One region of the Streptomyces sp. V3I8 genome, then DNA from elsewhere that is predicted to be linked to it. Evidence: riboswitches for the same ligand, from Rfam matches in the RefSeq annotation. Region 1 holds a riboswitch; the other holds the start of a gene.
What was found. A riboswitch is a leader RNA that binds a small molecule or an ion and turns the genes downstream of it on or off. The one in region 1 is predicted to bind thiamine pyrophosphate.
Positions count from the first base shown of each region.

Region 2: it holds a riboswitch for thiamine pyrophosphate, as region 1 does, so the genes downstream of both, QFZ75_RS11455 (thiamine ABC transporter substrate binding subunit) here and thiO (glycine oxidase ThiO) in region 1, are expected to answer to the same signal.

Region 1 covers NZ_JAUSZL010000002.1:6,400,435-6,408,152, forward strand. Annotated here, with positions in the region: gene QFZ75_RS28210 (sulfite oxidase-like oxidoreductase) at 1-624, shown strand, start outside; gene QFZ75_RS28215 (deoxyribonuclease IV) at 697-1,566, opposite strand; gene pknB (Stk1 family PASTA domain-containing Ser/Thr kinase) at 1,730-3,655, opposite strand; gene QFZ75_RS28225 (thiazole synthase) at 3,811-4,605, opposite strand; gene thiS (sulfur carrier protein ThiS) at 4,608-4,814, opposite strand; gene thiO (glycine oxidase ThiO) at 4,811-5,986, opposite strand; TPP riboswitch at 5,984-6,096, opposite strand; gene QFZ75_RS28240 (hypothetical protein) at 6,149-6,493, shown strand; gene QFZ75_RS28245 (NAD(P)/FAD-dependent oxidoreductase) at 6,679-7,718, shown strand, end outside.
Region 2 covers NZ_JAUSZL010000002.1:2,639,592-2,647,309, reverse strand. Annotated here, with positions in the region: gene pyrH (UMP kinase) at 79-849, shown strand; gene frr (ribosome recycling factor) at 970-1,527, shown strand; gene QFZ75_RS11475 (phosphatidate cytidylyltransferase) at 1,527-2,654, shown strand; gene QFZ75_RS11470 (hypothetical protein) at 2,769-3,014, opposite strand; gene QFZ75_RS11465 (hypothetical protein) at 3,011-3,220, opposite strand; gene rlmN (23S rRNA (adenine(2503)-C(2))-methyltransferase RlmN) at 3,372-4,478, shown strand; TPP riboswitch at 4,506-4,611, shown strand; gene QFZ75_RS11455 (thiamine ABC transporter substrate binding subunit) at 4,713-5,798, shown strand; gene QFZ75_RS11450 (iron ABC transporter permease) at 5,774-7,477, shown strand; gene QFZ75_RS11445 (ABC transporter ATP-binding protein) at 7,480-7,718, shown strand, end outside.

The DNA.
Region 1 (7,718 bases):
CCGGTGGATCGTGAATCTGGAGAGACAGCACAGCCGGACCTTCCGCCGGGACAGCGACTGCAGCGGGGCTGGCCGGTCACGCACTACGGGCCGGTGCCCAAGTTCCGTCCCGAGCGCTGGGAGTTCAGGGTCTTCGGGGCCACCGCCGACAGCGAGAAGCACTGCTGGACCCATGAGGAGATCACGGCCCTGCCGTACGCGACGGTCGTGGCCGATCTGCACTGCGTGACGAAGTTCAGCATGATCGGCGCGGAGTGGGGCGGCGTCCCGGCCCGGACGATCCTGGAGATCGCCCCGCCCGCACCCGCCGTCACGCACGTCATGGTCTGGGCGGAGTACGGCTACAGCTCGAATCTGCGCCTCGACGACTTCGCGTCCGAGCGCTCGATCCTCGCCACCCACAAGGACGGCGAGCTGCTCACCGCGGAACACGGCTTCCCCCTGCGCCTCGTCGTGCCGCAGCTGTACGCCTGGAAGGGCCCGAAGTGGGTCCGCGGCGTGGAGTACATGACCGCCGACCGCCGCGGCTTCTGGGAGGAACGCGGCTACCACAACGTCGGCGATCCCTGGCGCGAGCAGCGCTACTCCTACCAGGAGGAACCCGGGGACGGGCCCGAACTCTGACGTCCTCGCCGGCCGGGGACCCGCCGCCGGCCGTGGGCCGTGGGCCGACGGGGACGGCCGCGGGGCTGTTCCTCAGCCGTCCCGCAGCTTCTTCAGCCGTTCCACGTCGGCCGCGTGTCCCTCCTTGCCGCCGGGCGTCTCGATGACCAGGGGTACGCCCTCGGTGGCGGGGTGGGTCATCAGGGCGCGGAAGGGGTCCTCGCCGATGTGGCCGGCGCCGATGTTCTCGTGGCGGTCCTTGTGGGCGCCCGCCACGTCCTTGGAGTCGTTGGCGTGGATCAGCTTCAGGCGGCCCTCGCCGACCGCGTCCACCAGCAGGTCGAGGGTCTGGTGCATCCCGCTGGGCCCGGTGAGGTCGTGGCCCGCGGCGAAGATGTGGCACGTGTCCAGGCAGACGCCCAGTTTCGGATGGGCGTCGAGCGCCTCGAAGTAGGGGCCGAAGTCCCAGGTCCGCGAGCAGAGCGAGGCGCCCTGGCCGGCGGTCCCCTCCAGCAGGAGGTCGGGGTCGTCGTCGTGGGTCAGCTCGTCGAGCAGCGGCAGCAGGTGCTCGCGCACCTGCCGCAGCGCGACAGGGCGTTCCCGGCCGCCGGTGGCCGAGCCGGTGTGCACGACCACGCCCCGGGCCCCGATCGCGCGCGCCCTGCGCAGGGAGTGCCGCAGCGACTCCACCGACTTCTCCACGGTCGCCTCGGTGTGCGAGCCGAAGTTGATCAGGTAGGGCGCGTGGACGTACGCGGGAAGGGACCGCGCGGCGCAGGCCGTGCGGAACGCCTCGTCCTGGGCCGGGTTCCCGGCCGGGGTCGCCCAGCCGCGCGGGTTGGCGACGAAGACCTGCACGGCCTCGGCGGCCAGGTCGTGCGCGTACGCGAGGCCTACCGAGGCGAGGCCTCCGGCGACCGGGACATGACCGCCGACGGGGTTGCGGGACTGCTCTGTGCTCACCCTCCCAGGGTGTCACGCGGTCCCGGGCCTCCCGTCGGCGGCCGTGTCCCGGGCGTCCGTCCGGACGTCTGATCGCCCGAGCACCCGAGCACCCGAGCACCAGGACACCCGAGCACCAGGACACCCGGACGCCCGATCGTCCGGACGAGCGGTCCGGCTCCGGTCAGCGGATCTCGATCTTGATCGTCGATCCCTTGGGCGCGGTGTCGCCGCCCTCCGTGGACTGGCTCTTGACCGTGTCGCCGAACAGGCCCAGCAGGCCGCGGTCCTCGTCCACCTCGAAGCCGGCCTCCTCCAGCGCCTGCTTCGCGTCGTCGACGCTGTCGCCCACGACGTCCGGGACCTCGATCATCGGCGGGCCCTTGGAGACCTTCAGCTCGACGGTGTCGCCCTCCGCCGCGTCACTCCCGGGCTTGCGCGACTGCTCCGCCACCTGCCCGGCCTCGTAGTCGGCGGTGATCCGCCCGGTGGCGACCTCGACCGTCAGACCCGCGTCCTCCAGCTCCTGCCGGGCGTCCTTCAGGTCGTCGCCGAGCACGTCGGGCACCTCCACCGGGCGCCCCTTGCTGACGACGAGCGCGATCGCCGAACCGCCGCGGCGCTCGGTGCCCGCCGCCGGCTTCGTGCCGATCACGGAGCCCACGGTGACCTCGTCGCTGAACGCCTTGGTGACCATGCCCGCCTTGAGGCCTTCCTGCTCCAGCCGGTCCTTGGCCTTGCCGAGCACGAAGCCCTTGAGGTCCGGCACCCGCACGATGTCCGGCCCCTCGGAGACCGTCAGCGTCACGGAGTCGTTGTCGCGGATGCGGGCGCCCACGCCGGGGTCGGTGCTGATGACACGGCCGGCCTTGACCGTGTCGCTGTTCTTTTTCTTGACCTTCACCTCGAGCCCGGCGCTCTCGATGCGCCGGACGGCCTGCGCCTCGGTCTTGTCGAGCACCGCCGGGACCTCGGTGAACTGCCCGGAGTTGATGTACCAGACCCCCGCGCCGACGCCGAGGACCAGCAGCACCGCGGCGACGATCGCGAGCAGGCCCCGGCGGGGCGCCAGGGTGCGGCGGCCGGCGCGGGGCGGCTCGGGCGGCAGGGACGGCAGGAAGCTCGTGCGGTGCAGCTCCGCCTCGTCGTCGTTCACCGGGAGCGGCCGCGGCACCGACAGCGAGCGTGGAATCACGCTCGTGAGGTCCTCGGTGCCCGCGCGGTCCGCGGCGACGGCCCCCGGGGGCACGGTGTCCAGCTGGTCGTCGCTCAGGACGACCCGCGCGTCCAGGGTCTGCGCGAGCAGCGCCACCGCGTCGTAGGGGCGGATGCCGGGGTTGCGGGCGGTGGCCGACAGGACCAGTTCGTCCAGCTCGTGGGGCAGGCCGGGGACGGCCGCCGACGGCGGGGGCACGTCCTCGTGCAGATGCTTGTAGAGCACCGCGGCGGGCGAGTCCCCCGAGTGCGGCCGGTCGCCGGTCAGCATCTCGTAGAGGAGGATGCCGCACGCGTACACGTCCACACGGGGATCGGCCGTGCCGCTCTCTATCTGCTCCGGCGCGAGGTAGGACACCGTGCCCAGCACGGCGCCCGTCGTGTGGGTGACCGTGTCCACGGCCCGTACGAGACCGAAGTCCGCCACCTTCACCCGGCCGTCGTCCCCTATGAGGACGTTCTCCGGCTTCATGTCGCGGTGCACGAACCCGGCGCGGTGCGCGGCGCCGAGCGCGGCGAGGACCGGCTCCAGGATGTCCAGCGCGGCCCGCGGCTGGAGCGCCCCCCGCTCGCGCAGCACGTCACGCAGGGTGCATCCGGCGACGTACTCCATCGCCAGGTAGACGTAGGCGCCCTGGGCGCCCTGGTCGAAGACCTGCACCACGTTCGGGTGGGCGAGCCGCGCCACCGACTTGGCCTCACGGATGAAGCGCTCGACGAACGAGGCGTCGGCGGCCAGGGCCGGATGCATCACCTTGAGCGCGAGCACCCGGTCGAGACGGGTGTCCACGGCCCGGTAGACCGTGGCCATCCCGCCGACCGCGATGCGCGCGTCGACGTGATACCGACCGTCGAGCACATGCCCGACCAAGGGGTCTTGAAGGGTCGTGTCCACGCAGGTGAGTGTACGAGCCACCACTGACGGGGCCCTCCGTCCGGGCGGTTCCGGGGCGGTACTGAAGCCGACCTGTGACGGACCCCGCACGCCGATCGGGGCGGCACACCGTACGAATTCGGACAGATGTCCAGGCCGGGAGATGGGGCCGAAGGTCAGAAAGCGGGGCGTTCCGGGTCCAGCCGCGCGATTCCGTCCACCGGGGACGAGGCCTCGGCGAAGTGGCGGCGCGGGATGCGGCCCGCCCGGTACGCCAGCCGGCCGGCCTCGACGGCGTGCCGCATGGCCTCGGCCATGAGGACCGGCTCCTGGGCCCGGGTCACCGCCGAGGCGAGCATCACGCCGGCGCAGCCCAGCTCCATGGCGAGCGCGGCGTCCGAGGCCGTACCGGCTCCCGCGTCCAGGATCACCGGCACGCGCGCGTGCTCGACGATCAGCTGGAAGTTGTGCGGGTTGCGGATCCCGAGCCCCGACCCGATGGGCGACCCCAGCGGCATGACCGCGGCGCAGCCCACGTCCTCCAGTTTCCGCGCGAGGACCGGGTCGTCGTTCGTGTACGGCAGGACCGTGAAGCCGTCGTCGACGAGGGTCTCGGCGGCGTCCAGCAACTCGATCGGATCGGGCAGCAGGGTGCGCTCGTCGGCGATGACCTCCAGCTTGACCAGGTCCGTGCCGAGCGCCTCGCGCGCGAGGCGGGCCGTCAGCACGGCCTCCCCGGCGGTGAAACAGCCCGCGGTGTTCGGCAGCACCCGGATGCCGAGCCGGTCGAGCACGGACAGCACCGAGCCGTGGGACCCGGGGCTCACGCGCCGCATCGCGACCGTCGTCAGTTCCGTGCCGGACGCGACGAGCGAGCGCTCCAGGACGTCCAGGCTCGGGGCACCGCCGGTGCCCATGATCAGACGGGACGTGCAGGACGTACCGCCGAGGACGAAGGGGTCGTCGGCCATGGTCAGCCTCCTTGGACGGCGGTGAGGACTTCGACGCGGTCGCCCTCGCGCAGCCGGGTTCCCGGCCACTGCGCGCGCGGGACGACGGTCTCGTTGAGCGCGGCGGCGATGCCGGCGGGGGCCGCGCACAGGGCGGCGACCAGGGCGGCGAGGTCGGTGTCCGCGGCCAGTCGCCGCCGCTCCCCGTTGACGAGGACGGTCACGCTCATGCGGACTGCTCCGCGAGTGCGGCGGCGTCGAACCGCCGGGGGGTGAACGGGAGCGCCTCCTCGGGCAGTTCGCCGGTGGTCAGGGCGTGCGCCAAGGCGTCGCCGGTGACCGGGGTGAGCAGTACGCCGTTGCGGTGGTGGCCGGTGGCCAGCAGGAGCCCGGGGAGCAGGCTCGGGCCGAGCAGGGGGGCGTTGTCGGGGGAGCAGGGGCGCAGTCCGGCCCGCGTCTCGGTGAGCGGCAGTTCGGTGATGCCGGGGACGAGTTCGTGGGCGTCCCGCAGCAGTGCGTACACACCGCCCGCGGTCACCGTGGTGTCCCAGCCCAGTTCCTCGCTGGTCGCGCCGACGACGAGCTCGCCGCTCTCGCGGGGCACCAGGTAGACGTGGCTGCCGCGGACCACGGCACGCACCGTCCGGCTCAGGAACGGCCCGCCGCGCCGAGGCATGGCCAGCCGCAGCACCTGCCCCTTCACGGGGCGGACCGGCGGCAGTACGTACTCGGGCACGCCCGCCAGGCGCCCGCTGAGGCTGCCCGCGGCGAGGACCACCTGTCCCGCGGGCAGGGCGGAGCCGTTCCGGGTGACGACCCCCGTGGCCCGGTCGCCCGCGACGGTCAGCCGTTCGGCCCATGTGCGGTGGAAGGCCACCCCGGCCCGTTCGCAGGCCGTGACCAGGGCCGCGGCGAGCCGACGCGGGTCGATCTGGTGGTCGCCGTCCACCCGCAGCCCGCCGCGCACGCCCGGCGCGAGCATCGGCTCCAGGCGGCGGCACTCGCGGCCGCTCAGCCACTGCGACTCCAGGCCCGACCGCTGCTGCAGGCTGTGCAGTTCACGCAGGTGGGCGCGGTCGTCGGCGTCGAGGGCCACGGACAGCGTGCCGCACTGCCGGTAACCGAGGTCCGTGCCGGACGCCCCGGTCAGCTCCGCGACGAAGTCCGGATAGCGCCGCGCCGAGGCCAGGTTGAGGCCCAGCAGGGTCTGCTCGCCGTAGTGCAGTTCGGTGACGGCGGCCAGCATGCCGGCCGCGACCTGCGCGGCGCCGCCACCGGGTTCGGGGTCCACGACCGCGACCGTGAGCCCGCGCTGGGCGGCCCGCCAGGCGGTGACCAGGCCGATGATCCCGCCGCCGACGACCAGGACGTCGGACGGAGATGCTTGCGGTGTACGCGACATGGGCGTCCAGCCCCTCCCTTCGCCGGCATGACCCGGATCAGGTTCGTACGGTCGGAGGCCGTCCAGCCTCCCTCTCAGCCCGGTGCGTCCGGGCTCCCGCGAGTGCTCTACGTTGGCCACCCTAACTCCTCGCCCCGCACCGCAGTAAGGGAGCCTCACGGCATGGCCCGCTCGCTCGACGGACTCGTCCTCGCCCCCGTGGCCGACCAGGCCCCCGGCCAGGTGGGTACGCGCACCCGGTTCGCGTACCACGAGGAGGACGGCCGGATCTGGGCCGACTACGCGGGTGGCGACGTCGTGCGCGGCCATCTCGTGGGCACCCGGGAGGGCGACCGGCTCGACTTCCGGTACGTGCAGCTGAAGACGGACGGAACCACCTCGTCCGGGCACTGCGTGTCCCTGGTCGCCGAGACCCCCGACGGGCGGGTGCGGCTGGCGGAGACCTGGGAGTGGGAGTCCCAGGAGGGCAGCGGGACGAGTGTGGTCGAAGAGGTGACCGCGGCCTGAGGCCGGGGTCCGAAGCCGTGCCACGGCCCGGCGGCCCCGCTCCCGGGGCGACGGATCCGCCGGCCGTCCGTACCGCCTGCGCTTACCAACTGTTCGTACCGACTGTCTATGGTGACCGGGTGAGCGAGCTGACGCAGGGAGCGGACCCGACGGCGCGATCCGGGGTCGTGATCGTCGGTGCGGGCATGGCCGGCGTGCAGACGGCCGTCGCCCTGCGGGAGCAGGGCTTCCGGGGGCCCGTGACCCTGATCGGCGCGGAACCCCACCAGCCGTACGACCGGCCGCCCCTGTCCAAGGCCGTACTGCTCGGCAAGGCCGAGGGCTCCGCCTTCGACGTCGACTTCGAGAGCCTCGGCGTCGGACTGCGCCTGGGGCTCGCCGTGACCGGCCTGCACCCCGGCCGGCGCGAACTCGACACCGCCGACGGTCCCGTCCCGTACGACGCCCTGGTCGTCGCCACGGGAGCGGAACCCGTCCGGCTGCCCGGCACCGAGGGCGTACCCGGCGTCCATCTGCTGCGCACCCTCGACGACGCCGAGCGGCTGCGCCCGGTCCTCGCCCGGCAGCTCGACGTCGTGGTGGTGGGCGCGGGCTGGATCGGCGCGGAGTTCGCCACGGCGGCGCGTGAGGCGGGGTGCGCGGTGACCGTCGTCGAGGCCGCCGGCCGGCCGCTCGCCGGCGCCCTGCCGGCCGAGGTGGCCGCTCCGATGGCAGCCTGGTACGCGGACAGCGGGGCGTCGCTGCGCACCCACGCGCGCGTGGAACGCGTCGAGCCCGGCGCGGTGGTGCTGGACGACGGGTCGCGGCTGCCCGCGGGAGCCGTGGTCGTAGGCGTCGGGGCGCGGCCCGCCACGTCCTGGCTGACCGGCTCGGGGATCGAACTCGGCGCCCACGGGGAGGTCGTCGCGGACGACCACCTGCGCACCTCCGTCCCGGACGTGTACGCGGTCGGCGACTGCGCCTCCTTCCCGTCGGGCCGCTACGGGGAGCGCCTGCTGGTCCACCACTGGGACAACGCGCTGCAGGGACCGCGCACGGTCGCGGCGGACATCGCCGGCGAGGCGCCCGGGCCGTACGACCCGGTGCCCTACTTCTGGTCCGAGCAGTTCGGCCGCTTCGTTCAGTACGCGGGGCACCACGGGTCCGCCGACACCGTGGTGTGGCGGGGCGAACCGGCCGGGCCCGCCTGGTCGGTGTGCTGGCTCCGGGAGGGCCGCCTGGTCGC
Region 2 (7,718 bases), 3.8 Mb from region 1:
CGAACAACACCCCACCGGCAGTGGCCTCCTTCGTATGTGCGACCCGTATGTGCGACACGTAGAAGAGGCGAGATTGCCATGACCACCACCCAGGCCGACAAGGACGAAAAGGGCGACACCGGCAAGGGCGCCGGCCGCTTCCTGCTGAAGCTCTCCGGTGAGGCCTTCGCCGGTGGCGGGGCACTCGGCGTCGACCCCGACGTGGTGCACAAGATGGCGCGGGAGATCGCCGCGGTGGTCCGCGGCGGCGCCCAGATCGCCGTCGTCATCGGCGGCGGCAACTTCTTCCGCGGCGCCGAACTCCAGCAGCGCGGCATGGACCGGGCCCGCTCGGACTACATGGGCATGCTCGGAACGGTCATGAACTGCCTCGCCCTCCAGGACTTCCTGGAGAAGGAGGGCATCGACTCGCGCGTGCAGACCGCCATCACCATGGGACAGGTCGCCGAGCCGTACATCCCGCTGCGGGCCGTGCGGCACCTGGAGAAGGGCCGTGTGGTCATCTTCGGCGCCGGGATGGGCATGCCGTACTTCTCCACGGACACCACCGCCGCCCAGCGCGCCCTGGAGATCGACGCCGAAGCGCTGCTGATGGGCAAGAACGGCGTGGACGGGGTCTACGACTCCGACCCGAAGACCAACCCCGGAGCGGTCAAGTTCGACGCGCTCAGCTACGGCGAGGTCATCACCCGCGACCTCAAGGTCGCGGACATGACCGCGATCACGCTGTGCCGCGACAACAAGCTCCCCATCCTCGTCTTCGAGCTTCTCGCCGAGGGCAATATCGCCCGGGCGGTCAAGGGTGAGAAGATCGGCACGCTCGTGGGCGACCAGGGCGGCCGGGCCTGACCGGGGGATGGACAATGTCCTGCCGGTCGGGAACCGTGCAGGAACAAGACGCGACGCAGCCGGCCGCCTACCCTCCGAGGAACCGCAGCCGGGCCTACTCAAGACACGCAGGAGCAAGTGGTGATCGAAGAGACCCTCCTCGAGGCCGAGGAGAAGATGGAGAAGGCCGTCGTGGTCGCCAAGGAGGACTTCGCCGCGATCCGCACCGGCCGTGCGCACCCGGCGATGTTCAACAAGATCGTGGCGGACTACTACGGCGCACTGACACCGATCAACCAGCTCGCCTCGTTCTCGGTGCCCGAGCCGCGCATGGCCGTGGTGACCCCGTTCGACAAGAGCGCGATGCGCAACATCGAGCAGGCGATCCGCGACTCCGATCTCGGCGTCAACCCGAGTAACGACGGCAACATCATCCGGGTGGTGTTCCCCGAGCTCACCGAGGAGCGCCGCAAGGACTACATCAAGGTCGCCCGGACCAAGGCCGAGGACTCCAAGATCTCGATCCGTTCCGTCCGCCGCAAGGCCAAGGACGGCATCGACAAGATGGTCAAGGACGGCGAGGTCGGCGAGGACGAGGGCCGCCGCGCGGAGAAGGAGCTCGACGACACCACCACGAAGTACGTCGCCCAGGTGGACGAGCTGCTCAAGCACAAGGAAGCGGAGCTGCTCGAGGTCTGATGAACGACTCTTCCTGGGGGGCGCCGCCACAAGCCGGGTACTGGGGGCCGTCCGACCAGGGGCCTGTCCAGGGGGCTGCCCCGGCGGGTCCCGCGTACGATGCGTACAACGCGCAGCAGACTCGCCCCATGCCCATCGTGCCCGACGTACCCGCGCATGGCGGCGGAGACCAGGATGACGACCGGGGGGCTGCCCGGACGGGCGGCCCCCTGTTCCGCGACGAGACGCCGTCGACGCCGCCCTTCCAGGCCCCGTCGCAGAATCCGGAGCCCATGACCAGCGCCGCACATTCCGCACCCGTGTCTCCGAAGAAGAGCGCGGGCCGCGATCTGGGTGCTGCCATAGGCGTCGGTGTCGGACTCGGCGTCGTGATCGTCGCGTCGTTGTTCGTCGTCAAGGCCGCCTTCGTCGGCGTCATAGCGGTCGCCGTCGTCGTCGGCCTCTGGGAGCTGACGTCGAGGCTCGCCGAACGCAAGAACATCAAGGCCCCGCTGGTGCCGCTGGCGCTCGGCGGTGCGGCGATGGTCGTCGCCGGTTACGTGCGGGGGCCCGAGGGCGCCTGGGTGGCGATGGCGCTCACCGCGCTCGCGGTCCTGGTCTGGCGGATGACGGAACCGCCCGAGGGCTATCTCAAGGACGTCACCGCGGGGGTCTTCGCGGCTTTCTACATCCCGTTCCTGGCCACGTTCGTGGCGATGATGCTCACCGCGGACGACGGCGCGTGGCGGGTCCTCACGTTCCTGCTGCTGGCCGTGGTCAGCGACACGGGGGCGTACGCCGTCGGGTGGCGCTTCGGCAAGCACAAGCTCGCCCCGCGCATCAGCCCCGGCAAGACCCGCGAGGGGCTGCTGGGCGCGGTCGGCTTCGCGATGGTGGCGGGCGCGCTGTGCATGGAGTTCCTGATCGACGACGGCACCTGGTGGCAGGGCCTGCTCCTCGGCCTCGCGGTCGCGGCCAGCGCCACGCTGGGCGACCTGGGCGAGTCGATGATCAAGCGTGACCTGGGCATCAAGGACATGGGCACCTTGCTCCCGGGCCACGGCGGCATCATGGACCGACTGGACTCCTTGCTGCCCACCGCCCCCGTCGTGTGGCTGCTGCTGGTGCTCTTCGTCGGCTCGGGCTGACCGGCGGGCGGACGCGTCGCGCGGACATGAGGACCCCCGGCCGACAGGGCCGGGGGTCCTCGGCGTACAGGACGTCCGAAGGACGCGGGCCGTGGGCCGTGAGCCGAGGGGCCGTCAGTCCGTGCCGTAGTCGTGCGGCCGGCCGCCCTGCCACCGCACCCACCGGGGGTCGTCCAGCAGTTCCTCCGCGTCCGGGAGCCCGGCGCGGCGCAGGAACTCGATCACGTCGGCGTCGCTGTGGGCGAGCCCCGCGGCCTGGGCGCGGATCGACACCCGGCGCCCGTGTCCGCCCGTCGGCCGGTGCACGACGACGGGCGCCGCCGCGCCCGCCCCCTCGTCCTCCGCCGCGCCGCCGTTCACAGCACACCGAGGCCGGGGCGGGGGACGGGCGGACGGCCCGCCCTGCGCATCGCGAGCCGGTGCCCGAAGGCGGGCGACGGCGGCGTGCGGGCCGCACGGGCGGCGGCGACCTCCTGTCTTTCCGGCCCGGCGATGGTGTCGTCGGTACGGCGCGGCTGCCGGCCCAGCCGTTCGCGGACGTGGTGCGGACGATCCAGGCGAGACACTTTTTCGTGCACAAGTTCGATTCTAGGTCCTGAAGTGCCTCCCATGACAGCGGACCACCCGACGGGAGCCAAGAAGCGACCACGGCGGCCGATCCGGCCCGACGGCCGACGGCCCGGGTCACATGATTCGATCTGCGACACTGGACGTGTTATGCCTGCACCCGGAGAACTCACATTCGTCGCCCCCCGCGGAGCCAAGAAGCCGCCGCGGCACCTTGCCGATCTCACGCCCGCCGAGCGTAAAGAGGCTGTCGCCGCGGTCGGTGAGAAGCCGTTCCGTGCCAAGCAGCTCTCTCAGCACTACTTCGGGCGGTTCGCGCACGACCCGGAGCAGTGGACCGACATCCCCGCCGGATCGCGCGCCAAGCTGCAGGAGGCGCTGCTGCCCGAGCTGATGACGGTCGTGCGGCACCTGTCCACCGACGCGGACACCACCCGCAAGACCCTCTGGCGGCTCTTCGACGGCACCCTCGTCGAGTCCGTGCTGATGCGCTACCCGGACCGGGTCACCATGTGCATCAGCTCACAGGCCGGCTGCGGGATGAACTGCCCGTTCTGCGCGACCGGGCAGGCCGGCCTCGACCGGAACCTGTCGACCGGCGAGATCGTGCACCAGATCGTCGACGGCATGCGCGCGCTGCGCGACGGGGAGATCCCCGGCGGCCCGGCGCGGCTGAGCAACATCGTCTTCATGGGCATGGGCGAGCCCCTCGCCAACTACAAGCGGGTCGTCCAGTCCATCCGCGCCCTCACCGACCCGGAGCCGGACGGGCTCGGGCTCTCGCAGCGCGGCATCACCGTGTCGACCGTCGGCCTCGTCCCCGCCATCAACCGGTTCGCCGACGAGGGCTTCAAGTGCCGTCTCGCCATCTCCCTGCACGCGCCGGACGACGAGCTGCGCGACACCCTCGTACCGGTCAACACGCGGTGGAAGGTACGGGAAGTGCTGGACGCCGGCTGGGAGTACGCGGCCAGGTCGGGGCGCCGGCTCTCCATCGAGTACGCGCTCATCCGGGACATCAACGACCAGGCGTGGCGCGGTGACCGGCTCGGGCGGATGCTCAAGGGCAAGCCGGTGCACGTGAACCTGATCCCGCTGAACCCGACACCCGGCTCCAAGTGGACCGCCTCGCGGCCCGAGGACGAGAAGGCGTTCGTCGAGGCGATCGCCGCCCACGGCGTGCCCGTCACCGTCCGGGACACCCGCGGTCAGGAGATCGACGGGGCGTGCGGGCAGCTCGCGGCCACCGAGCGGTAGTCTGGCAGCGTTCGTACAGACATCTTCATATTCCGACAGGGGAGCGCCACAGCGCTGAGAGTGCGGGAGAGCCCGCAGACCCTCTGAACCTCGCCCAGGTCATTCTGGGTAGGAAGTTCGGTCACTACTCAAGCTGTTGCGCCCTGCCCGGGATCCGACCGAGATCCCGGGCAGGGCCGCGTCTCTTCCTGGTCAACCCAGGAGGAATCAGAACCAGTGCGTACCGTGAGCACCATCCACCGGCTCACCGCCGTCGTCGCGACCACCGGGCTCGGCCTCGCCGCGCTCGGCGCGTGCGGGTCGTCCGACTCCGGGGACTCGGGCGACGGGGGATCCGGGTCCAGGACCGTCACCCTCGTCAGCCACGACTCCTTCGCCTACAGCAAGGACGTGCTCAAGGCGTTCGAGGAGGAGTCCGGCTACCAGGTCAGGGTCCTCAAGGACGGCGACGCCGGGCAGGCCGTCAACAAGGCGATCCTCACCAAGGACAACCCGCAGGGCGACGTCTTCTTCGGCGTCGACAACACCCTGCTGTCCCGCGCCCTCGACAACGGGCTGTTCCAGCCGTACGAGGCCAAGGGCTCGGACCTGATCCTGCCCGAGTACCGGGCCGACCAGGACAAGCACCGGGTCACGCCCGTCGACTCCGGTGACGTCTGCGTCAACTACGACAAGGCCTGGTTCAGCGAGCGCAAGCTGGCGCCGCCGGCGTCCTTCGCCGATCTGGCCGAGCCCGCGTACAAGAACCTCCTCGTCACCGAGAACGCCTCCACCTCCTCGCCCGGCCTCGGCTTCCTGCTCGGCACCGCCGCCGCGTACGGGGACACGGGCTGGCAGGACTACTGGAAGAAGCTCAAGGCCAACGGCGTCAAGGTCGTCGACGGCTGGGAGCAGGCCTACAACGAGGAGTTCTCCGGGTCCGCCGGCGGCAGGAAGGCCAAGGGCGACCGGCCGCTCGTCGTCTCGTACGCCTCGTCGCCGCCCGCCGAGGTCATCTACGCCGACCCGAAGCCGAAGACCGCGCCGACCGGTGTCGCGGACGGCACCTGCTTCCGCCAGGTCGAGTACGCGGGCCTGCTGGGCAACGCGAGGAACCCGAAGGGCGGCAAGGCGCTCGTCGACTTCCTGATCAGCAAGAAGTTCCAGGACGACATGCCGCTCAACATGTTCGTGTACCCGGTCCGGAAGGCCGCCCAGGTGCCGCAGGAGTTCGTGAAGTTCGGCCCCGCCGCCGAGGACCCCGAGACCCTGGACCCCGCGAAGATCGCCGACAACCGTGACGAGTGGGTCAAGGCATGGACCTCGCTCGTACTGAAGTAGAGCCGCGCGCCGGGGCGAAGCCGCGCACCCGCCGGCGTACGGGGAACGCGGCGCGCCTGGGCCTCATGGCCCTGCCCGTCGCGTTCTTCGGGGTCTTCTTCGCCTATCCGGTCGCGGCCATCACCGCCCGCGGGCTCAAGACCGACGGGACCTGGCGCTTCGGGCGCATCCTGGACGTCCTCGCGCAGCCCGACATCCGGCACGTCCTGTGGTTCACGACCTGGCAGGCGCTCGCCTCGACCGCGCTCACCCTGCTGATCGCGCTCCCCGGCGCGTACGTCTTCGCGCGCTTCGATTTCAGGGGCAAGCAGGTGCTGCGGGCCGTCGTCACCGTGCCGTTCGTGCTGCCGACGGTCGTCGTGGGCACCGCCTTCCTGGCGCTGCTCGGGCGCGGCGGGCTGCTCGACGAGCTGTGGGGCGTACGCCTGGACACCACCGTGTGGGCCATCCTGCTCGCCCACGTCTTCTTCAACTACGCGGTCGTCGTCCGCACGGTCGGCGGGCTCTGGTCGCAGCTCGACCCACGTCAGGAGGAGGCCGCGCGGATGCTCGGCGCCTCACGGTTCGCGGCCTGGCGCAGGGTGACGCTGCCGGCGCTCGGCCCCGCCGTGGCCGCCGCCGCGCTCATGGTCTTCCTGTTCACCTTCACCTCCTTCGGCGTCGTGCAGATCCTCGGCGGCCCCACCTTCTCGACCCTCGAGGTGGAGATCTACCGGCAGACCTCGGAGATCTTCGACCTCTCGACGGCCGCCGTACTGACGATCATCCAGTTCGTGGCCGTGGGCGCGATCCTCGCCGTCCACGCGTGGACCGTACGGCGCCGGGAGACCGCGCTGCGCCTGGTCGACGCCGCCACGACCGCACGGCGACCGCGCGGGGCGGGGCAGCGGGCGCTGCTCGCCGCCGTCCTCGCCACGATCGCCGTCCTGCTGGTCCTGCCGCTGGCCGTCCTGGTCGAACGCTCCCTCGACGCGCCCGGCTTCGGCTACTACAAGGCGCTGACCAGCGACGAGGGCGGCCTCTTCCTGGTGCCGCCGATCGACGCCGTCGGCAACTCGCTGCGGTACGCCCTCGCCGCCACCGCCGTCGCCCTGGTGATCGGCGGTCTCGCGGCCGCCGCCCTCACCCGCCGGGACGCCGGACGGCTCGTACGGGGCTTCGACGCGCTGCTCATGCTGCCGCTCGGCGTCTCCGCCGTGACCGTCGGCTTCGGCTTCCTCATCGCGCTCGACGAACCGCCGCTGGATCTGCGCAGCAGCTGGATCCTCGTGCCGCTCGCGCAGGCGCTGGTGGGCGTCCCCTTCGTCGTACGGACCATGCTGCCGGTGCTGCGGGCGGTGGACGGCCGCCTGCGCGAGGCGGCGGCGGTGCTCGGGGCCTCGCCCTGGCGGGTGTGGCGCGAGGTCGACCTGCCGATGGTGCGGCGGGCGCTGCTGATCGCCGCCGGGTTCGCCTTCGCCGTGTCGCTGGGCGAGTTCGGCGCGACGGTGTTCATCGCACGGCCCGACAACCCGACGCTGCCGGTCGCCGTGGCGCGACTGCTCGGGCGGGCCGGCGAGCTCAACTACGGCCAGGCCATGGCCCTTTCGACCATCCTGATGGCGGTGTGCGCGGTGGCGCTGCTGATCCTGGAGCGCCTTCGCACCGACCTTCGTTCCGACCGGGCGGGAGAGTTCTGACCATGCTGGAACTGGAGAGGGCGACCGTACGGTTCGGCGGACGGGCCGTGCTCGACGACGTCGGACTCGATGTCGCCGAGCACGAGATCGTGTGCGTCCTCGGGCCCAGCGGCAGCGGCAAATCGACCCTGCTCAGGACCGTCGCCGGGCTCCAGCGGCTGGACGGCGGGCGGGTGTTCCTGGACGGCCGCGACCTCGACGGCGTGCCCGCGCACAAGCGGGGCGTCGGCCTGATGTTCCA